3 regions of the Streptomyces sp. NPDC048290 genome follow, and region 1 is predicted to be linked to each of the others. Evidence: riboswitches for the same ligand, from Rfam matches in the RefSeq annotation. Region 1 holds a riboswitch; each other region holds the start of a gene.

What was found. Region 1 has a riboswitch for cyclic di-AMP ahead of AB0D49_RS24950 (C40 family peptidase). Riboswitches for the same ligand answer to the same signal wherever they lie in the genome.
Positions count from the first base shown of each region.
Region 2: another riboswitch for cyclic di-AMP. It lies ahead of AB0D49_RS01765 (M23 family metallopeptidase); the one in region 1 lies ahead of AB0D49_RS24950 (C40 family peptidase).
Region 3: another riboswitch for cyclic di-AMP. It lies ahead of AB0D49_RS09255 (transglycosylase SLT domain-containing protein); the one in region 1 lies ahead of AB0D49_RS24950 (C40 family peptidase).

Region 1 is NZ_JBEZLM010000014.1:187,967-193,875, reverse strand. Features, by position in the region: gene AB0D49_RS24960 (ATP-dependent Clp protease proteolytic subunit) at 1-476, shown strand, start outside; gene AB0D49_RS24955 (hypothetical protein) at 484-792, shown strand; cyclic di-AMP (ydaO/yuaA leader) riboswitch at 1,130-1,336, shown strand; gene AB0D49_RS24950 (C40 family peptidase) at 1,340-1,813, shown strand; gene AB0D49_RS24945 (ATP-binding protein) at 2,014-2,472, opposite strand; gene AB0D49_RS24940 (helix-turn-helix transcriptional regulator) at 2,687-3,553, shown strand; gene AB0D49_RS24935 (DUF397 domain-containing protein) at 3,563-3,787, shown strand; gene AB0D49_RS24930 (8-amino-7-oxononanoate synthase) at 4,289-5,416, opposite strand; gene bioB (biotin synthase BioB) at 5,640-5,909, shown strand, end outside.
Region 2 is NZ_JBEZLM010000001.1:490,355-496,263, reverse strand. Features, by position in the region: gene AB0D49_RS01775 (pitrilysin family protein) at 1-268, shown strand, start outside; gene AB0D49_RS01770 (pitrilysin family protein) at 265-1,653, shown strand; cyclic di-AMP (ydaO/yuaA leader) riboswitch at 1,849-2,005, shown strand; gene AB0D49_RS01765 (M23 family metallopeptidase) at 2,018-2,791, shown strand; gene AB0D49_RS01760 (GntR family transcriptional regulator) at 2,992-3,681, shown strand; gene AB0D49_RS01755 (HPr family phosphocarrier protein) at 4,395-4,676, opposite strand; gene AB0D49_RS01750 (GNAT family N-acetyltransferase) at 4,933-5,909, shown strand, end outside.
Region 3 is NZ_JBEZLM010000004.1:424,415-430,323, reverse strand. Features, by position in the region: gene AB0D49_RS09265 (polyprenyl synthetase family protein) at 182-1,192, opposite strand; gene AB0D49_RS09260 (CocE/NonD family hydrolase) at 1,571-3,775, shown strand; cyclic di-AMP (ydaO/yuaA leader) riboswitch at 4,045-4,251, shown strand; gene AB0D49_RS09255 (transglycosylase SLT domain-containing protein) at 4,266-4,748, shown strand; gene AB0D49_RS09250 (HAD family hydrolase) at 4,943-5,785, opposite strand.

The DNA of each region.
Region 1 (5,909 bases):
TGATGGCCCAGTTCATGCATCTGGAGTACCAGGACCCGGACCGGGACATCTCGCTCTACATCAACTCCCCCGGCGGCTCGTTCAGCGCGATGTCCGCGATCTACGACACGATCCACTTCGTGCGCTGCGACGTGGAGACGATCTGTCTGGGGCAGGCCGGCGCGATGGCGGCGGTGCTGCTGGCGGCCGGGACGCCCGGGAAGCGGCTGACCCTGCCGGGCGCGCGGATCGTGGTCCACCAGCCGTCGCTGCCCGAGCCGATCGAGGGCCAGACCAGCGATCTGGCGATCCAGGCGGCGGAGCTGTCCCGGGTCCGCGACCGCCTGGAGGAGATGCTCGTACGCCACACCGGGCGCGCCCGTCACCTGGTGAGCGCCGACATCGAGCGGGACAAGGTGCTCACCGCGCCGCAGGCGCTGGAGTACGGCCTGGTCGACCGGGTCGTCGGCAGCCGCAAGGCGACGGGCGGGAGGTGAGCCGGGGATGCTGCCGCCCGAGATCCCGCCGCTGCCCGCGCTGACCCGCGCGGAGGGCGAGCTGATCGACCGTTATCTGGAGGCGGCCGATCTGCTGGGCCGGATCAATCCGGCCCGGCACGGCGACACCTATGGGGCGCTGCGGGCCGCGCAGGCGCTGGTCGCCAAGGCGGTGCTGCTGCGGGACGCGCTCGCGCTGATGCACCACCGGGGCGAGTCGGAACTGTCGGCGGCGACCCTCGCGCGGGCGCTGCGCGTGCTGGACGGCGAGCGCCGTACCGCGCGGGTCTGTCTGCCCCCGCGCTCCGACGGCTGAGGCGCCGGGCGTCCGGGGCGGCACACCGGACGCCTACTCGGAATGCCTGACTCCGGTGTCAAACGGACCAAATGGATTACGTCCGTTCGGCGTATCGGATGGTCATTTTGCCGACCCGGCACGCTTGCCCAACGCGCCCCCAGGACGGTGTTTGGAACGGCTCCGCCGCTGGTCCGGGGCGTGGGCGCCGACTGACACGCGTCGCCTTCCCTGGATGTCCACCCGAACGGGTGAGTGGTGAGTAACGCCACAAATACTCGGTTCCGTTGGGATTTTCGGACACGCGTAGGTGAAGATCCCTGACTGACGACAAGACCCCGCCACCGCGGCGGGGCGGTCCGGGCGGACGCCGAATCCTGCCGCCGCCCGGATGCCCGGTCGACAGGAGTGGATCGGCAGGAGTGGAGGACCCAGGTACGACGGGTCGCCGGAGCGCAGTTCGGCTTCGAGCGGTCCTTGGGGTGAAGCCGCCTTCGGGCGGCCGGGCAACTTCGCCAGCCCGAATCCGACAGGTCATCCTTCACAGGCGGCTGACGAAGGGTTGCGCATGACCGCGCTCAATCGTGTCCCGTCCCTGATGGCCCGTGCCGGTACGGCATCGGCACTGACGCTCGCCGCGGTGGGCGGCAGCGTGGTGGTCCCGGGCCTCGCCCCGGAGGCTTCGGCCGCCACACACGCGACCAAGGCACTCCAGGTGGCCGCCTCCAAGAAGGGAGCGCCCTACAAGTGGGGGGCGACCGGACCCAGTCGGTTCGACTGCTCGGGGCTTACGCTCTACGCCTTCAAGAAGGCCGGCAAGAAGCTGCCGCGTACGGCCGCCCAGCAGTACAACAAGACGAAGCACATCTCCGCCGGTAGCCGCAAGTCCGGTGACCTGGTGTTCTTCCACTCCGGTTCGAACATCTACCACGTAGGGATCTACGCCGGTAAGGGCAAGATCTGGCACTCGCCGAAGTCCGGTGACGTGGTGCGGCTCCAGAAGATCTGGACCAAGAGTGTCTGGTACGGGCGCGTGAAGTGACCATGAAATGACCGTGTAGCGACGGTGACGGTCCGAGGTGGCCCCTGCGGGGCGGTGACGGCGTGTCTGACGCCCTGTCACCGCCGGGGCCGCCTCCGGCCGGTCGGGGCCACCGCGGGGCCGTCTGCGGCCGTTGTGGCGGCTCGCTCCGCGGAAACGTTTCCTGCGGGGGGCGGGAAACTGGATGCGGAGGGTACGCGTCATGGCTCCTGCTGCCCCGCCGTGGTCACCGGGCGGGCCGGGGCCGACCAGGGAAGCTCGATCGAGACCGTCTTGCCGCCTTCGGGTGTGGCCCGGACTCTCAGCTTCCCGCCGCACTCGGCGGCCAGCCAGCGGATGATGACCAGCCCGCGCCCGTTGTCCTGCTGCACCGCGGCCGGAAGCCGCTTGGGGAACCGCGGATGACTGTCCGTCACCCCGATCCGCAACTGCTCGTCACGCGCCAGTTCCAGGTCCACCGTGAAGGTGGGCGACTGTCCGAACGTGTGCTGTACGGCGTTGGTGGCCAGTTCCGAGACGATGAGCCGGACGCTGTCCGCGAGGTCCGTGTCCGCCGGCAGACCCCATTCGACGAGGGTGTCGACCGCGTAGCCGCGGGCCGCGGAGACCGAGGCGGCATCGCTCGGCAGAGTGACGGACGCTTCCAGATGATCTGCCATGGCGAGGTCGTCCCTTTCCCACGGGACCGCGGTCCGACACGGAGGCGGAAGGTTCGAGTACGGTCCCGGACTGGTGCTACATCGCCCAGCCTGCCACTAGTGCGCCGGTCCAGGTGGCGATCCACCAAGATATGCATATATCTGTCGCTCAATGCGGTGAACTCTGCGACGGCAGAGCGTATTTGGGCGGCCCGGAAGGAGTAAGGAGTAGCCCATGCAGCACGGTCCCGTGGTGCGCCGCCGGAAGCTGGGCGCGGAATTGCGCGCGCTGCGCACCCGTGCGGGGCTCACCAGTGGTGAGGCGGCCGGTCTGGTCGGCTGGCACCAGTCGAAGGTCAGCCGGATCGAGACCGGTGCGAGCGGGGTGAAACCGGCCGATGTCCGGTTACTGCTGGACGCGTACGGCGTCGAGGACCCCGATCTGCGGGAGCTGCTGCTGGTGCTGGCCGGCTCGGAGGAGGGCGGACGGCACCACTGGTGGCACGCCTACCGCGGGGTGCTGCCGCCGACGTACCGGGACTTCATCAGCCTGGAGTCGCAGGCCACCGCCATGCGCACGCTGGAGACCTCGGTGATTCCGGGGCTGCTCCAGACCCGGGAGTACGCCCGCGCGGTGACCCGGGCGGCCGTCGAGGGACTGGAGGACGAGCGGCTGGACACGCTGGTGGAGGTGCGGCTGGCCCGGCAGGACGTGCTGCGGGCGCATCCGCCGCTGGAGCTGAGCGCGGTGCTGGACGAGGCGGTGCTGCGGCGGGAGGTGGGCGGACCCGCGGTGATGGCCCGTCAGCTGTCACGACTGGCGGAGGCGGCGCGGCTGCCGCAAGTACGGCTCCAGGTGCTGCCGTTCTCCGCCGGTGCGCATATCGGGGTGACGGGTCCTTTCGTTATCTTCTCGTTTTCGCGCACTTCCGATCTGGATGTGGTTGTTCTGGACCACATGACGAGTAGCCTCCATCTGGAACGGAAAGAAGACCTAGTGGCCTACAGCGAGTCGTTCCGTACCCTTCAGCACCACGCGCTTTCACCCGCGGACTCGCTGGATTTCATCGCCGGGATAAGTGACGGCTCATATGGCGCATAGGGAGGCACCATGACCGCACTGCCTCGACACGTCCCCTCCACCGACCGACTGCACGGAGTGCGGTGGCTGCGCAGCAGCTACAGCACCGGCGCGAACAACTGCGTCGAGACGGCCCGACCGCCCCGCGGCCCCTGGGCCGGACTGCTCGCCGTGCGCGACTCCAAGGACCCGTCCGGGCCCGCGCTGCTCTTCTCCACGGAGAGCTGGGCGGGATTCACGGCGGCGCTCCGCTGATCCGGAGATCTCCGCCGAAGATCTCCGCCGGTCACTGATCACGTCCGGTCCGGAGTATCACATCCGATGCGGAGGTCACGTCCATTTCGCAGATCACGTCCATTTCGCAGATGTCGTCCGATGCATGGATCACTTCTGAGGCATGGGCCACTGCCCGTATCACCGACCGTTGCCCGAATCACCGACCGTTGCCCGAATCACCGATCAATGCCCGACTCACCGGCCGTTGCCCGACTCACCAATGAATGCCCGATTCACGGATCACTGTCGATTCACGGGTCGTGACCGATGCGTGCGTCAGCATCGATTCGTGTATCAGCACCGATTCTCGGGATCATCCTTGGTTCTCGGATCATCGTTGATTCTCGGATCATCGTGATTCGCGTGGGCACTACTGATGGGCGTGGCACCGCTGACTACTGATGTACAGCGCGTCCCGAACGATCCGTTTCAATCCGGTCCGGTTCTCGCACGGGTGGTGCACGGCCGTGGTTCGCCGACTCATGGTCGCGTCTCGCCGATGATCCGGACGGCGTGTTCCAGCTGTTCCCCGGAGAGGTCCGCGCGGGCCGTCAGCCGCAGCCGCGAGATCCCGTCGGGCACGGACGGCGGGCGGAAGCAGCCCACGGCCAGCCCGGCCCCGCGGCAGTCCGCGGCCCACCGCACGGCCCCCTCCGGGGACGGTGCCCGCACCGAGACCACCGCCGCGTCCGGACGGACGGCCGTGAGGCCCCGCTCCGTCAGCCGGGCGTGGAGTTCCGCCGCCACGGCCCGCGCGCGGGCGGCCCGTCCGGGTTCCCCGACCAGCAGCCGCAGCGCCGCGAGCGCGCCGCCCGCCGCGGCCGGGGCGAGTCCGGTGTCGAAGATGAAGGTGCGGGCCGCGTTGACCAGATGGTCGATCACGGCGGCCGGTCCGAGGACCACTCCGCCCTGGCTGCCCAGCGACTTGGACAGGGTGGCCGTCACCACCACGTCCGGTGCGCCGGCGAGCCCCGCCGCGGCTGCCGCGCCCCGGCCGCCCTCGCCCAGCACCCCCAGCCCATGGGCGTCGTCCACCACGAGCCCCGCCCCGCGCTCCCGGCACGCCGCGGCCAGCTCCTTGAGGGGCGCCGCGTCGCCGTCGACCGAGAACACCGTGTCGGAGACGACGACGGCCGGTCCGTCATGGGTGCGCAGTGCCTTGCGGACCGCCTCGGGGTCGGTGTGCGGGACGACCTGGGTGGTGCCGCGCGCCAGCCGGCAGCCGTCGATGAGGGAGGCGTGGTTCCCGGCGTCGGAGACGATCAGCGTGCCGTGCGGGGCCAGCGTGGTCACGGCGGCGAGATTGGCCGCGTATCCGGAGGACAGCACGAGCGCGGCCTCGAAGCCGCAGTGGGCGGCCAGTTCGCGTTCCAGCTCGGCGTGGAGTTCGGTGCTGCCGGTGACCAGCCGGGAGCCGGTCGCGCCCGCGCCCCAGGTCCGGGCCGCCGCGGCGGCCCCCTCGGTGACCTCGGGGTGCCGGGCCAGCCCCAGGTAGTCGTTGCTCGCCAGGTCCAGCAGCGGCGAGTCGGCGGGACGCGGTCGCAGGGTCCGTACGAGTCCGGCGCGGCGGCGCGTGCGTGCCTGCTCGTCGATCCAGCCGAACGCCATGGCTCCTCCGGGGTGTGCGGGCTGCGTAGGGATCAGCCGGTGGTGATGTCTGGATCAGCCGGCGGTGACGTCGGGATCGGCTCGCGGTGATTTTGTAGGCAGTGAACAGACCCTAGCCGCACCTCCAGCCCCGCACTGTGTGGCGATACCCACACGTCCGGCGCGCCCCTTTGTACGAACTCTCCTTGGCCCCGGGCGGCTCCTTAGGACAGGATCGGCTCTCATGGACCTGCTGAACACGCTGGTGGACAAGGGGCTTCGGCGCGAGCTGCCGACCCGCGAGGAGGCCCTCGCCGTTCTCGCCACTTCCGACGACGACGTGCTCGACGTGGTGGCCGCGGCCGGGAAGGTGCGCCGCCACTGGTTCGGCCGGCGGGTGAAACTGAACTATCTCGTCAACCTCAAGTCCGGGCTCTGCCCCGAGGACTGCTCCTACTGCTCCCAGCGGCTCGGCTCCACGACCGGCATCCTCAAGTACACCTGGCTGAAGCCG
Region 2 (5,909 bases), on a different contig from region 1:
CACGGTCGCCGGACGCGCCGACGAACTGTGCCGTTACGCGGTGCTGTTCGGCGACCCCCAGCTCGCCCTGACCGCCGTACAGCGCGTCCTGGAGGTGACCGCCGAGGAGGTCCAGGAGGCCGCCAGGGCCCGTCTGCGGCCCGACAACCGCGCGGTGCTGGTCTACGAGCCGACGGCCCCCGCGGTCGGGGAGACGGCCGGGGAGACCGCGGACACGGACGGCGCGCAGGGCGCGGCCACCGACGAGAACGAGGAGGCGGCCAAGTGAGCGACCTGGCCACGATGGACTTCCACCCCCAGCCGCAGCCCGGCGAGGCCCGCCCCTGGGCGTTCCCGGCGCCCACGCGCGGCGCGCTCGACAACGGACTCACGGTCCTGCGCTGCCACCGCCCCGGCCAGCAGGTCGTGGCCGTGGAGGTGCTGCTGGACGCCCCGCTGGACGCCGAACCGGCCGGCCTCGAAGGCGTGGCCACGATCATGGCGCGGGCGTTCTCGGAGGGCACCGACAAGCACTCCGCCGAGGAGTTCGCCGCCGAGCTGGAGCGCTGCGGCGCCACCCTGGACGCGCACGCGGACCACCCCGGTGTCCGGATCAGCCTCGAAGTGCCGGTCTCCCGGCTGCCGAAGGCCCTCGGACTGCTCGCCGACGCCCTGCGCGCGCCCGCGTTCGCCGACAGCGAGGTCGAGCGCCTGGTGCGCAACCGGCTCGACGAGATCCCGCACGAGCTGGCCAACCCCTCGCGGCGCGCCGCCAAGGAGCTGTCCAAGGAGCTGTTCCCGGCGACCTCGCGCATGTCGCGCCCCCGCCAGGGCACCGAGGAGTCGGTGGCCGGCATCGACTCCCCGGCCGTACGCGCCTTCTACGAGAAGCACGTCCGCCCGGCCACCGGCACCGTCGTGGTCGTCGGCGACCTGACCGGCGTCGACGTGGACGCGCTCCTCGGCGACACGCTGGGCGCGTGGACGGGCTCCTCGGCCGCGCCCCGGCCCGTGCCGCCGATCAGCGCCGACGACACCGGACGGGTCGTCATCGTGGACCGGCCCGGCGCCGTCCAGACGCAGCTGCTGCTGGGCCGCGTGGGCTCCGACCGGCACGACCGCGTGTGGCCCGCCCAGGTGCTCGGCACGTACTGCCTGGGTGGCACGCTCACCTCACGCCTGGACCGCGTCCTGCGCGAGGAGAAGGGCTACACGTACGGCGTCCGCGCGTTCGGCCAGGTCCTCAGGTCCGGGCCGGACGGAGCCGGGGCGTCCATGCTGGCCATCAGCGGGTCCGTCGACACGCCGAACACCGGCCCGGCGCTGGACGACCTGTGGAAGGTGCTGCGCACGCTGGCCGCGGAAGGGCTCACCGACGCCGAGCGGGACACCGCCGTACAGAACCTCGTCGGCGTGGCGCCGCTCAAGTACGAGACCGCGGCGGCCGTCGCGAGCACCCTCGCCGATCAGGTCGAGCAGCACCTGCCGGACGACTACCAGGCGAGCCTGTACCAGCGGCTGTCCGACACGGGCACGGTCGAGGCCACCGCGGCCGTCGTCAACGCGTTCCCGGTGGACCGGTTGGTGACGATCCTGGTCGGCGACGCGGCGCAGATCAAGGCACCCGTGGAGGCGCTCGGCATCGGCACCGTCACGGTCGTGGCCGCGGAATAGCACGGCGCACCCACCCGCGCGGGGCCCTGGTGAACACCGCGTCACCAGGGCCCCCTGATGTCCGGATTGCGGCGGAGGCTGCCTGTCTGCCCTGTGGCGTGCGCTACAAAAACCCCGATCCGTTTGGGGATTGAAAGCCGGCCGCTTAGCGTCATCCGGGCTGTCCGTCAGGCAGTGCGCCGCGACCGCGGCACCGGACAGTCATCGCCGAGTCCCCGTACGGCGCGAGCCAGGGGAGCCGGGGACCCAAGTCCCCTGGGGTGAATCGGCCTCCCGCGCGTGCGGGGAGCCGTAGGAGACCTTCCTGCTCCGAACCCGTCAGCTAACCCGGTAGGCGAGAGGGAAGGAAAGGACCAGCCACTCCATGGCGTTCACGCGCGCCACCGGGAAGCACCGGCGTCCCAGCCGCACCCACCGCACCACCGCCCACGCGGCGGGCGTCGCGGCACTCACCACCACCGGAGTCGTCGGCACGCTGGCGGCCCCGGCACTCGCCGCCGAACCGGCCCCCGAGCAGACCGGGCTCACCCCCGTCGTCAGCGTCGGTGAGGACGTCGCCGACCAGATAGACGCCCAGGCCGCCGCCCAGATGGAGGCCGCGCGGCAGAAGGCCGCGGACGCCGCCCGCAAGAAGGCCGCCGAGGAGGCGCGCCAGCGGGCCGCGGAGGAGGCCGAGAAGCAGCGCGAGGCGGAGGAGCGCGCCGCCCGCGAGGCCGAGCGCGAGCGCCTCAACACCTTCGTCTCGCCGATCCCCGGCTCCTACGTCTCCACCAGCTACCAGGCGGGCGGCGCCGCCTGGTCCTCCGGCAGCCACACCGGCATCGACTTCCACGCCTCCTCCGGCACCTCCGTCCACGCGGTCGGGTACGGCACCGTCGTGGAGGCCGGATGGGGCGGCGCGTACGGCAATCAAGTCGTGATCAAGATGGTTGACGGCACGTACACCCAATACGGACACCTGACGTCCATCGGCGTGTCGGCGGGGCAGGCGGTCACGCCGGGACAGCAGATCGGACTGTCCGGGGCCACCGGCAACGTCACCGGGGCACACCTCCACTTCGAGGCCCGCACCAGCCCCGAGTACGGCTCCGACCTGGACCCGGTCGCCTACCTCCGCGCCCACGGCGTCGGCATCTGACCTTCCCCGCCCCTCAGGCGATACCCCTCCCACCGACCTGCCCCGGCCCACGGCCGGGGCATTCGTCGTTTCCGGCGCACGCTGTCCAAAAAATATCCATGGAATGCGACCCCCCGTCGGAAATTCCCGCCGTTTGCAATAGAGTCATTGTTCTGACGTCAATCGGAGACGTTTCACGGGGATTAAGGCGGAGGTCGCTCATGCGTATTCCGGCGCACTCGGTGTGCACGGCGATCCGGGACGACATCATCGCCGGTGTCTACGAACGCGGCAGCCGGCTCACCGAGGAAGTCCTCGCCCGCCGCTACGGCGTCTCGCGCGTCCCCGTCCGCGAGGCGCTGCGCACCCTGGAGGCCGAGGGCTTCGTGGTGACCCGGCGGCACGCGGGCGCGTGCGTCGCCGAACCCACCGAGCAGGAGGCGGCCGACCTGCTGGAGATGCGGGTGCTGCTGGAGCCGCTCGCCGCCTCCCGGGCCGCCCAGCGGCGGACGGAGGCCCATCTGAAGGTGTTGCGCGGCCTCGTCCGGCTCGGTCAGGAGCGGGCCCGCCGGGGCAGCAGCGACGACCTGCGCTCCCTGGGAAGCTGGTTCCACGAGACGCTCGCCCAGGCGTCCGGCAGCCCCTCCCTGGTCTCCATGCTGACCCAGCTCCGCCACAAGACCGCCTGGATGTACGCGGTCGGGGCGCCGTCCGCGCCGGTCGAGTCCTGGTCCGAGCACGGGGCCGTCGTGGACGCGGTCGTCCGTGGCGACGCGGACCGTGCGCGGACGCTCACCGCGCTGCACGCCGAGCGCGCCACGTCGGCGTTCCGGCTGCGCTTCAGCGGCGGGGGCGCGGAGCGTGTGAGGACTTCGCAACATGCCGTAAACATGTCGGGCCAGCGGCTTTAACAAAAGCGCCGTATACAAAGATGGGGTTATTTGGAGGGTGTGAATTCCGGCTGCCCTTTTCCGGTGTGGTGCGTGATTCTTCTCGTACGGTACCGGTGTATTTCGGTGCGTCCGTGCCCGTGTGGGTCGCCGAAGTGCTTCGGTGTGCGCCCGGCGGACAATTGGGTGTGAGTCTTAGGGGAAACGGGCGTGGGAATGCGGCGTGGGGGCGTCGGGTGTGTTTTGGCGCGCGGGGCGGTCGCGGTGTCTCCTGCGCGTACCCGCGTCCGGGGGGAGGGGCTCGGCGGGTTCCGCGCGGGCCCGCGTCCGGGAGTGGACGGGGGCTCCCTCCTTCATGGTCGTGCGCGTATGTGTGCGTCCCGGGCGTGGCGGTTTCGGTGCCGTGTTTCCTTGCACGCCGGGTCCCTCTACTGCGCGGCGACCACGGCCACACAGGCCCTCGTGCCGGGTCCCGCCCCGCGCGGGAGCGCGGATATCGACCGCCGACCCCTTCGGGTCGATCAGCGGTCCCGCCCCCGCGCGGGAACGCGGACGGAACGTGGCGGTTCCCCGGCCCCGCGCACCAGGGCGCCCCGCACGCGCGGGAACGCGGACTCGAAGGTGCCTCCGCCTTCAGGCAGCGTGAGGGGCGCCACGCGCGCGCGGGAACGCGGAAGCCGCGTCACCCGGCGGGTGACGCGGCTCCGGTGTCCGTAGGCGGGTGCCGGACCGGCTCAGACGGTCTCGGGAAGCTCCTCCAGCCCCTCCGCGACCAGCTTCGCCAGACGGTCCAGGGCGGCGTCGGCGCCGTCGGCGTCGGATGCCAGCACGACCTCCTCGCCGCCCTTGGCGCCCAGGCCCAGAACGGCCAGCATGGAGGCCGCGTTGACGGGGTTGCCGTCGGCCTTGGCGATCGTCACGGGGACCCCGGAGGCCGTGGCGGCCCGGACGAAGATGGAGGCGGGGCGGGCGTGGAGACCCTCGGCCCAGCCGACGTTGACGCGGCGCTCAGCCATGTGATGCTGCCCTTCAGTGTCTCAGGGTTGTCTAGACCAGTGTCCCATACCGTGAAGCGTGCCCGGAGCGGCCCTCGGGCTTCCTCCGGAACCCCCCTGCGTGCCTGCGGAGCGCCTCCCGGTTCCCCCGGGCGTGTCGCCCGATCGCGGCCTCGGTCCGGCCCGTGGCCCGTCGGCACCGGCAGTCCCAGGGGCCCGTTTCCTGCCCACGGACTGCCCCGCGCCGTTGTCGTACGTGAGCCGTACGCTGGGGCCCATGCAGACCCCGGCGGACCCGCAGGACCGGCACGAGTACCCCGCCCACTGGGAGGCGGACGTGGTGCTGCGCGACGGCGGCACCGCGCGGGTCCGGCCGATCACCGTCGATGACGCCGATCGCCTCGTCAGCTTCTACGAGCAGGTCTCCGACGAGTCGAAGTACTACCGCTTCTTCGCGCCCTACCCGAGGCTCTCCGCCAAGGACGTCCACCGCTTCACGCACCATGACTTCGTGGACCGGGTCGGACTCGCGGCCACCGTCGGCGGCGATTTCATCGCCACCGTACGCTACGACCGGATCGACGCCGACGGCATGCCCGCCTCCGCGCCCGCCGACGAGGCCGAGGTCGCCTTCCTGGTCCAGGACGCACACCAGGGACGAGGAGTCGCCTCCGCGCTCCTGGAGCACATCGCGGCCGTCGCGCGTGAGCGCGGCATCCGCCGCTTCGCCGCCGAGGTGCTGCCCGCCAACACCAAGATGATCAAGGTCTTCACGGACGCCGGATACACCCAGAAGCGCAGCTTCGAGGACGGCGTCGTACGCCTCGGCTTCGACCTGGAACCCACCGACCGCTCCCTCGCCGTCCAGCGGGCGCGCGAGCAGCGTGCCGAGGCCCGCTCGGTGCGGCGGCTGCTGACCCCCGGCTCCGTCGCCGTGATCGGCGTGGGCCGCGCCCCCGGCGGCGTGGGCCGCAGCGTCCTCGACAACCTCCGCGCGGCGGGCTTCACCGGCCGCCTGCACGCCGTGAACCGTGCCTTCCCCGAGGGCCGCGAGGACATCGACGGGGTGCCCGCGCACCGCTTCGTGCGGGAGATCGACGGCCCCGTGGACCTCGCCGTGGTGGCGGTCCCCGCCGAGCAGGTGCCCGAGGTCGTCGAGGAGTGCGGGGAACACGGCGTCCAGGGCCTGGTGGTGCTCGCCGCCGGGTATGCCGAGAGCGGCCCCGAGGGCAGGGCCCGCCAGCGCGCGCTCGT
Region 3 (5,909 bases), on a different contig from region 1:
GAGGGGCGTGGCGACCCGTAGGGGTCCGGTGCCCGCGGCGGCCGTCGTCCCCCGTCCCGTCCGGGGGACCGCCATGCCCGTTCCGCCCCGTGGACCACCGTGTCTGTCCCGCCCGGAGGACCACCACGTCCGTCCCGACTCGTGGACCACCGCGTCTATCGCGACCCGGGGACCACCGTGTCTATCCCGCCCGGTGGACCACCGCGTCGCACAGTTCCTCCAGCGCGGCGCGGGCGTCGCAGTCGCGCAGTGGAACCAGCGCCGCGCGCGCCTCCTCGGCGTAGCGGACGGTGTCCCGCCGGGCCTGCTCCAGGGCCGGGTGGGCGCGCAGGGCGGTGAGCGCCTCGGCGTGCCGGGTGTCGTCGGTGAGGTCGCCGTCGAGCAGCTCGCACAGGGCGAGGTCCTCGGCGAGGCCGAGCCGCTGGGCGCGCTCCCGCAGCCGCAGCACCGGCAGCGTGGCGATGCCCTCGCGCAGATCGGTGCCCGGGGTCTTGCCCGACTCATGGCCGTCGGAGGCGATGTCCAGGACGTCGTCCGCGAGCTGGAAGGCGACACCGAGCCGCTCGCCGTACTGGGTGAGGACGTCGACGACGGACTCGTCGGCGCCGGACATCATCGCGCCGAACCGGCAGGACACCGCGACCAGCGAACCGGTCTTGCCGCCGAGCACATCGAGGTAGTGGTCGACCGGGTCACGGCCGTCGGCGGGTCCCGCGGTCTCCAGGATCTGTCCGGTGACCAGCCGCTCGAACGCCTCGGCCTGCACCCGTACGGCCTCCGGCCCGAGGTCGGCCAGTATGTGCGAGGCGCGGGCGAACAGGAAGTCACCCGTGAGGACGGCGACCGAGTTGCCCCAGCGGGTGTTGGCGCTGGCCACTCCGCGCCGGACGGCGGCCTCGTCCATCACGTCGTCGTGGTAGAGGGTGGCCAGATGGGTCAGCTCGACGACGACGGCGGAGGGCACGACCCCGGGGGCATAGGGGTCGCCGAACTGGGCGGAGAGCATCACCAGCAGTGGCCGGAATCTTTTGCCGCCGGCCCGCACCAGGTGCTGCGCGGCCTCCGTGATGAACGGCACCTCGCTCTTGGTGGCCTCTAGCAGCCCTTCCTCGACAGCCACCAATCCGGCCTGGACATCTGCTTCCAGAACCTGGTCCCGCACGCTCAGCCCGAACGGCCCGACGACGGTCACGAGGGGTCTCCTGTCTGCTGGTGTCTACTGGCGATTACCCGGTATGTCGATAGGTCGCTGCCATCACTCACGTCAGCGTATCCGGTCATGTTTCGATCACGGATGCCGCCCACCGCACAGCACGGGCGGTATCGGATCAGGCCCGGTATGTTTTTGATCACCTGATACGAGCGGGTATTTATTGAATTGCAGCGCAATAGGAAGAAGTGTCGCGGATTGCCTCTCGATACCGAGAGCCGACCGCATCATTTTCAGCCAGTTCGCGGGCGGTGCCTCCCGCGACGCCGTCCACCGGGGGTCAGCCGGAGTCTGGTGACCAGCTCACGTCCGGTGGTCGGTTCCCGTCCCGTGGTCCGTCCTAGCTCGGTGGTCCGTCCGATGCGCATCCGTACCTCCTTCCCCTGTGCGACGACCCACCAGGACGTCCGGGTCCCGCTGAGCGACGGGACGCTGCTCTACGCCCGTGTGTGGCGCCCGGTCACCGATACCCCCGTACCGGCGCTGCTCGAACTCCTTCCGTTCCGGCTGACCGATATGACCGCGTCGCGTGACGCCCAGCGCCACCCCTGGTACGCGGGCCACGGCTATGCGAGCGTCCGGGTCGACGCGCGCGGGCACGGCAACAGCGGGGGCGTGCCCGGAGGCGGTCCGGCGGCGGACGCGGCGGACGCCGCCGAGGTGGTGGAGTGGCTGGCGGCGCGGCCGTGGTGCGACGGCGGGGTCGGCATGATCGGCATCTCGTGGGGAGGCTCCCTCGCACTGCGTACCGCGGCCCTCGCGCCCGGACCGCTCAAGGCGGTCGTCAGTGTCTGCGCCACGGACGACCACTACGACAACGACGGGCAGTACGCGGGAGGTTCCGTCCTCGCGGCGGATCTGCCCGGCTGGTCGGCACGGCTGCTGGCGCTCGCCGCCCGTCCGCCGGACCCCCGCCATGTCGGGGACGGCTGGCGCGACCTGTGGCGGTACCGGCTGGACGCCCTGGAACCGCCCGCGCACGACTGGCTGGACCACCAGGTGCGGGACATGTACTGGAGTTCCGGCGCCGTCCGTGAGGACTATGGCGCGATCCGGGCGGCGGTGCTCACCGTCGGCGGGCTCCACGACCCGTACCGCGACACCGTGCTGCGGCTGGTGGAGCATCTCCCGGCCGGGCGGGTGCGCGGGCTGCTCGGCCCCTGGCCGCACACCTACCCGGACCGGGGCCGTCCGCCGGGACCGGCGATCGGCTTCCTCCAGGAGACCCTGCGCTGGTGGGACCGCTGGCTCAAGGGCCGGGACACGGGCGTGGACACCGATCCGCCGCTGCGCGTCCGTCTGACCACCGCGCACGCCCCGGCGCCCTCCTATGGCAGCCTGCCCGGCCGCTGGACCGGCGAGCCCGGCTGGCCCTCCCCGTACGTCACGCCGGTCGTGTACGCCCTCCAGGGCGCCCCCGTCCTCGTCCGCTCCCCGATGCACACGGGGGTGGACGCGGGCGCCTTCCTGCCGCGCGGGGAGGACGCCGACCTGCCGCCGGACCAGCGGGCGGAGGACGGGCGGTCGGTCTGCTTCGACTTCCCGCTCGGCGCGGGGACGGCGGTGCTGGGGCGGCCCCTGGTGCGGCTGCGGCTGCGCTGCGAGGTGCCGCGCGGGCAGGTGATCGCCCGGCTGTGCGACATCGCCCCGGACGGCTCCTCGACGCTGGTGACCCGGGGCGTGCTGAACCTCTCCGCGCGGACGGGGCGGGAGCGGGCGGTGGGGTGGCCGCCGGGCGCGACCGAAGAGGTCTCCTTCGCGCTGGGCACCCTGGGGCATGTCTTCGCACCGGGCCACCGGGTGCGGCTGGCGGTGTCCTCCGCGTACTGGCCCTGGGTGTGGCCGCAGCCCGGCTCCGAGGCCGGGTTCTTCCTGGACCCGGCGGGCAGCTCCCTGGAGCTGCCGGTACGGCGGGCTCCGGCGGGGACGACGTCTGCGGAGGCGCCGGTGGGGGCGGCGGTGGGGGTGCCTGGGGAGGCGCCGGGCGGGGCACATGTGGAGGCGCCGGGCGACGCGCCGGTGGAGCCGCCGGGCGAGGCACATGGGGACGCCCCCGGCGACACACCGGCCCAGGCACCAGGCGACGCACATGTACAGGCCCCCGGCGACACACCGGCCCAGGCACCGGACGACGTACATGTGGGCGCCCCCGACGACACGCCCGAGCAGGCCGAGCCGCTCGGTGTCGTCTCCGCCGTCACGCTGGACGCGCCGCGTCCCGGGCGGCTGGTGGTGCGGGACGTGGCCAGGGGCGAGTGGCGGCTGGAGATCGCGCCCGGCCCCCGGGGCACCTGGGTGCATCCGGACGGTCTGGAGGTCACCGAGGAGGCCCTGGAGTCGTACACGGTCCGGGACGGTGACGCGCTCTCGGCGCGGAGCCGGTCGGACCGGACGATCCGGCTGCACCGGCCGGACGCGGCCTGGGACACCAGGGTCCGGGTCCGGTCGGAGATGAGCTGCACGGCGACGGAGTTTTTGACCGTTAATGAGGTGATTTGCACCCTCGGTCGCGAGGTCGTCTTCCATCGCACCTGGGAGCATCGGACTCCACGCACCGCTAGTTAATAGGCACTTGGGTGCATTGCCCGATTTGCCACTCTTGCGAACGGGCGTGATGTGGCTCACTCGCCGCCGCCCACAACTCCTCCGCAGCCGCACACCGATTCCCCTTCCCCGTTTCACGAGTTGACCCTTTTCAGCTGCAAAGGATCATGTGCGGCAAAGGGGCGAAGGAAGATCAGAAGCGGTGATCTGTGATTCCGCCACTTGTTTCGGACATCCGCTCTCGCATACGTTCCCGGCCAGTCGGGCGGACGCCGAGTCCTGCCACCGCCCGCACCAACTCACTAGATCCACGGCAGGAGCGGGGGACCCAGGTAAGTCGCCGGGCCGGACACCGCAGAACCGCGTAGTACCGCTTGTACCGCTACGCGACTGCGATCGTCCGGAACGGCTCGGGGTGAAGCCGTGCCGCAAGGCCGGCCGGGCACCTCCCCGCCCGAACCCGACAGCTCACCTCGTAGGCGTAGGAGAGGAACCGTTCCCTATGTCCGTCATGTCTGTCATGTCCGCGCACCGCTCCCCGCGCGTCCGCCGCATCACCCGCAAGCTCGCCGTCGCCGGTACCGGCGCCGCCGTGCTCGCCCTGCCGCTCATCGGCGCCACCAGCGCCACCGCCGCCACCCCGACCGCGGTCTCGGCGGCCACCTCCGCCTACCCGAACAACCTCGACGGCTGGATTCGCCAGGCGCTCGACATCATGTCGCAGAACGGCATCCCCGGCAGCTACGACTCCATCCACCGCAATGTGATGCGCGAGTCGTCCGGCAACCCGGCCGCCGTCAACAACTGGGACTCCAACGCCGCCGCGGGCACCCCGTCCAAGGGCCTGCTCCAGGTGATCGACCCGACCTTCGCCGCGTACCACGTCTCCGGGACGATCTACGACCCGTACGACCCGATCGCGAACATCGTCGCCGCGTGCAACTACGCGGCCGACCGGTACGGCTCGATCGACAACGTGTTCGGCGCGTACTGATCCGTCGCACGGCTCACCGCGCGGGTTGGGGCCCGCCCAGGGAGCGCCGTGCGGTCCGGTGCCGGAGCGCCGTGGGGGCGGCGACTGCCGGAGGGCGGGACTCGCATAGGGCCTGCCTATAGGACCCGCTCATAGGACCCGTTTATCGGGCCTGCCTATGGGGCCGACTCATGGGACCTGCCTATGGGGCCTGCTTATCGGACCTGAGGAAAGAGTCGTTCGAGGACGACGGCGATGCCGTCGTCCTCGTTCGACGTGGTGATCTCGTCGGCCACCGCCTTGAGTTCGGGATGGGCGTTGGCCATCGCCACCCCGTGTCCGGCCCAGTCGAACATCGGGATGTCGTTGGGCATGTCCCCGAACGCGATGGTGTGCTCGGCGCGCACACCGAGCCGCCGGGCCGCGAGCGCGAGCCCGGTCGCCTTGGTCACCCCGCACGGCTGGAGTTCGACCGTCCCCGGCCCCGACATGGTGACCGTCGCCAGCGAGCCGACCACCGCGCGGGCCACCGACGCCAACTCGTCGTCGGTCAGCTCGGGATGGCGCAGCAGCACCTTGCTGATCGGCTCGGTCCACAGCTCGGCCCGGCGTCCGACCCGCACCGCGGGCAGCGTGGGGTGCGGCATCAGATAGCCCGGCTCGATCAGCGTGAGCCCGTCGACCCCGTCCTGGTCGACCGCCGCGTACACCTCTCCGACCTCGGCCTCGATCTTGCCGAGCGCGGTCTCCGCCAGTTCCCGGTCCAGGGTGACCGACCACAGCAGCCGGTCCGCGCCCGCGTCGTAGAGCTGCGCGCCCTGGCCGCACACCGCGAGGCCGGTGCTGCCGAGTTGCTCCAGGAGCGGGCGCACCCGGGGGGCCGGGCGACCGGTCACCACGAGATGCCGGGCACCGGCCTCGGCGGTCCGCGCCAGTGCGGCCAGCGAGCGGTCGGAGAAGGTGTCGTCGCCGCGCAGCAGCGTGCCGTCGAGGTCGGTGGCGACAAGGGCGAACGTGCTGCGCACGGTGCGTGCGGCATATGCGGTGGGTGCGGCCATGATCAGAGAATACGGACATCGCGCGGCCCCGACCCGGCCCTAACCGGACGTCGGACGGGTTCCCTCACGTCCCTCCCGCCCCCATCAACTCCCCTGTACCATGCGGCCTTTCACTTCGGCGGGG